One region of the Enterobacter sp. B79-1 genome, then DNA from elsewhere that is predicted to be linked to it. Evidence: predicted binding sites of a transcription regulator. Region 1 holds the regulator's gene; the other holds the start of a gene.
What was found. Region 1 encodes Fur, which represses iron uptake genes when iron is present. Its sites were predicted from a motif close to ATAATAATGAGAACNACTATCAA; they were not measured.

Region 1 (2,203 bases):
GATTTACGTCTGGAGGGAACATGGGTGAAGGCAGAAGGGCAGCAGGGCTATTTCCTGCAGCGTATGACGCCAACCTACGCGTCCTCTAACGGTCGTCTTGATATCTGGTGGGATAACCGCTCTGACTTCAACGCCGATGGTGAAAAAGCGCTGTTCTTCGGCGCAATGTATGACCTGAAAAACTGGAACCTGCCTGGCTGGGCGGTGGGTGCATCTTACGCTTACGCCTGGGACGCAAAACCTGCGGATATGGCGACACCGGACGCGTACTACGATCCAAACTATCGTCTGAAAGAGTCTTCTTACAGCCTGGATGCGATCTACACCCTGCAGGATGGCCGCGCGAAAGGCACGATGTTCAAACTGCATTTCACGCAGTATGACAACCACTCCGATATCCCGAGCTACGCGGGCGGTTACGGCAACATCTTCCAGGATGAACGTGACGTGAAATTCATGGTTATCGCGCCATTTACTATCTTCTGATGAACACACCGGCGGGCAACGTCCCGCCGGTATGGAGACTGCACATGATGAAAAAAATCGTAATCGTCGCGTTGCTGGCATCAGGGCTGGTGGCGTGTGCTCAGACTGAGGCACCAAAAGAAGATTCCCGCCTGAAGGAGGCCTATAGCGCCTGTATCAATACAGCGGAAGGGTCGCCGGAGAAAATCGAAGCCTGTCAGAGCGTGCTGAACGTGCTGAAGAAAGAGAAAGCGCATGAGCAGTTTGCGACGCAGGAAAACGTCCGCGTGATGGATTACCAGGCCTGCATTCAGGCGCGTAAAACCGGTAACGATCAGGAAGTGGCGAAGCGTTGCGATAAGATCTGGAGCGATATTCGCAGTAACAATAAATAAGTTGCTTTACGCCCGGTGGCGCTGCGTCACCGGGCTTTTTTTTGCCCAAAAACAGGCAAAAAAAAGCCAACCTTACGGCTGGCTCAGAGTATAAACACGATATTATTTCGCGTCGTGCGCGTGGTCGTCTTCACGGCAATCGCCTTCAGCACAGTGACCATACAGGTACAGGCTGTGGTTGGTCAGGCGAATACCGTGACGTGCGGCGATTTCACGCTGGCGTGATTCGATGGAATCATCGCTGAATTCAATAACCTTGCCACAATCGAGGCAGATCAGGTGATCGTGATGGTGCTGCTGGGTCAGCTCGAAAACGGATTTGCCGCCTTCGAAGTTATGACGGGTAACAATGCCCGCGTCATCGAACTGGTTCAGCACACGATACACGGTTGCCAGCCCAATCTCTTCACCCATGTCGATAAGACGTTTGTAGAGGTCTTCCGCACTGACATGGTGATTGTCTGGCCCCTGAAGCACTTCAAGGATTTTTAACCGAGGAAGCGTTACTTTCAGGCCAGCCTTCTTTAATGCGGTATTGTTGTCAGTCATGCGGAATCTGTCCTGTTGCTAAACGATTCACTTCTAAAGAAGAAGTGACAGAAAATGCACTTGGGATAATGCGTCTCATTATAGAACTGCCATGACTAAATGAAAACTGCAAGTCTCAAGCAAAGTATGCTTATAAAAACGTGGTATCACCAACAAACTTGTTCGATGGCATCCACTTTTTACCAGGGGGATATTGTACAGGTCTGAACGAAAAAGTTAAAAGTTTGTAGCAATTAATTTAATCGGTTTTACCTGGTAAGCGGGCGCAACCGGAGTTGCGCCACCGGGAAATCAGGCGTTAAGAATGTCGTCGAGGTTCAGTTCTTCGCGAACCTGCTTAACCCATTTCTCAACGCGTTCAGCGGTCAGTTCCGGCTGACGGTCTTCGTCAATTGCCAGGCCGACAAAGTGGTCGTCGTCTGCCAGGCCTTTAGAGGCTTCAAAGTGGTAACCCGCCGTTGGCCAGTGGCCGACAATCACCGCACCGTGTGGTTCAATGATGTCGCGGATGGTGCCCAGTGCGTCACAGAAGTATTCTGCGTAATCTTCCTGATCGCCACAACCGAACAGCGCGACCAGCTTACCGTTGAAGTCAACTTCTTCCAGGGTTGGGAAGAAATCGTCCCAGTCACACTGCGCTTCACCGTAGTACCAGGTCGGTATACCCAGCAGCAGGATGTCATAGCCTTCGAGATCTTCTTTGCTGCTCTTGGCGATGTCGTGCACATCGGCAACGTCTTTACCGAGCTGTTTTTGAATGTTTTTTGCGATATTTTCGGTATTGCCGGTATCAC
Region 2 (2,203 bases), on a different contig from region 1:
GTTTGGCGGCGTTCATGGCGAACGACATGCCCGCCGAGAAGATGCCGCACATCACCGCCAGCAGCAGCCCTTTCTTCAGGTTGAAGTCTTCGGCCCTGATGCCCATCTTGCGCTCTTTCAGCTGGCCCGCGCGGGTGACGATACCCACGCCGATCACCGCGACCAGCACGCCCAGCAGCGTCATTCGTCCGCCCTGGGTGTTGATCAGCACGTCGAAGTTGCCGTTGAGGATCGGCGTCATCAGGGTGCCGACGATAAGCGTAATGCCAATCGCGATGCCGATGCCCATCGACATGCCGAGATAGCGCATGGTGAGGCCGTAGTTGATGTTGCCGATGCCCCACATCGCGCCGAACAGAAACACCGGCAGTAGGGTAGAGGCGCTGAAGGAGGAGAAGTAGCCCCAGAAATCCGGGAGCAGCATGGCGCTAATGGTCCACGGCAAAATCAGCCATGACACGGTACCGCCAACGGACCACATGGTTTCCCATGACCAGCCTTTCACTTTTTTAAACGGGGCATAGAAACAGGCAGCACTGGCCGCGCCTATCAAATGCCAGAAGATACCCACCGTAATCGCATGATTCATTTTTACATCCTCATCGTTTTTATAGTCGGTGGCTTCCCGCCGACTTGATGAGTGTAAAAATTAGGCGGTTTGGGAACCTTCAGAAGGTTGCCGCACTTTTGTTCTGGATGGCAATCAGCACGTTAACCGCGTGAGCAGACTCACATTTCCGCCATTAATCGAAAACTGAATAACCTTATAAAAACTACGGCATTGATAATCATTTTCAATATCATTTAATTAACTATAATGAACCAACTGCTTACGCGGCATTAACAGCTGTGCCGCCCGACAATAATGGAGAGGATTATGAGTTATACACTGCCATCCCTGCCGTATGCCTACGACGCACTGGAACCGCATTTCGACAAGCAGACGATGGAAATCCATCACACTAAACACCACCAGACCTATGTGAACAACGCGAACGCCGCGCTGGAAAGCCTGCCTGAGTTCGCTAACCTGCCTGCTGAAGAGCTGATCACCAAGCTGGACCAGCTGCCAGCGGACAAGAAAACCGTTCTGCGTAACAATGCGGGCGGCCACGCTAACCACAGCCTGTTCTGGAAAGGTCTGAAAACCGGTACCACCCTGCAGGGCGACCTGAAAGCGGCTATCGAGCGCGACTTCGGTTCCGTTGACAACTTCAAAGCGGAATTCGAAAAAGCCGCTGCAACCCGTTTCGGCTCTGGCTGGGCGTGGCTGGTTCTGAAAGGCGACAAGCTGGCGGTGGTTTCTACCGCTAACCAGGACTCCCCGCTGATGGGTGAAGCGATCTCTGGCGCATCCGGCTTCCCAATCGTGGGCCTGGACGTGTGGGAGCACGCTTACTACCTGAAATTCCAGAACCGTCGCCCGGACTACATCAAAGCCTTCTGGGACGTGGTGAACTGGGACGAAGCAGCAGCGCGTTTCGCCGCTAAAAAATAAGGTTGCATTGACGCCTGTGAGAAGCGAGTCTTATGACTCGCTTTTTTTGTATCTGCGTAATGGAGGCAGCAATGCATTACCCGGTGAATGTGTTTACAGGCAAGGTCAGGGAGTATGACGGCAGCCGCCCGAGCGCCATCGCTAAAATTCAGGTCGACGGCGAGCTGACGCTAACCGACCTCGGGTTGGCGGGTGACGAGCAGGCCGAAAAGAAAATCCACGGCGGGCCCGAGCGCGCGCTGTGCCACTATCCGCGCGAGCACTATCATCACTGGAAAGCCGAATTCCCCGAACAGGCGGAGCTGTTTGTTGCCCCCGCGTTTGGCGAGAACCTCTCGACCGAAGGGCTGACCGAAAAAAATGTGTTTATCGGTGATATTTACCGCTGGGGTGACGCCCTGATTCAGGTGACGCAGCCGCGCTCGCCGTGCTTCAAGCTCAACTACCATTTTGGCATCAGCGATATGTCCGAGCAGCTGCAAAATGCGGGTAAAACTGGCTGGCTGTACCGCGTGGTGCTGGCAGGGCAGGTTTCCGCGGACGCGCCGCTGGAGCTCGCGTCGCGGCTGAGCGATGTCTCGGTGTATGACGCCTGCGCCATTGCGTGGCATATGCCGTTTGACGACGAGCAGTACCATCGCCTGCTGTCGGCGGCGGGGTTATCGACCAGCTGGACCAGAACCATGCAGAAGCGGCGCGTAAGCG

Region 2: a site for Fur is predicted at 782-804, ahead of sodA (superoxide dismutase [Mn]). Genes of this name have one in related genera too.

Annotation. Positions count from the first base shown of each region.
Region 1 is NZ_JBYAZJ010000001.1:1,426,362-1,428,564, reverse strand. Features, by position in the region: gene chiP (chitoporin ChiP) at 1-486, shown strand, start outside; gene chiQ (ChiQ/YbfN family lipoprotein) at 534-860, shown strand; gene fur (ferric iron uptake transcriptional regulator) at 963-1,409, opposite strand; gene fldA (flavodoxin FldA) at 1,701-2,203, opposite strand, start outside.
Region 2 is NZ_JBYAZJ010000010.1:62,564-64,766, forward strand. Features, by position in the region: gene rhaT (L-rhamnose/proton symporter RhaT) at 1-589, opposite strand, end outside; gene sodA (superoxide dismutase [Mn]) at 878-1,498, shown strand; gene yiiM (6-hydroxyaminopurine reductase) at 1,570-2,203, shown strand, end outside.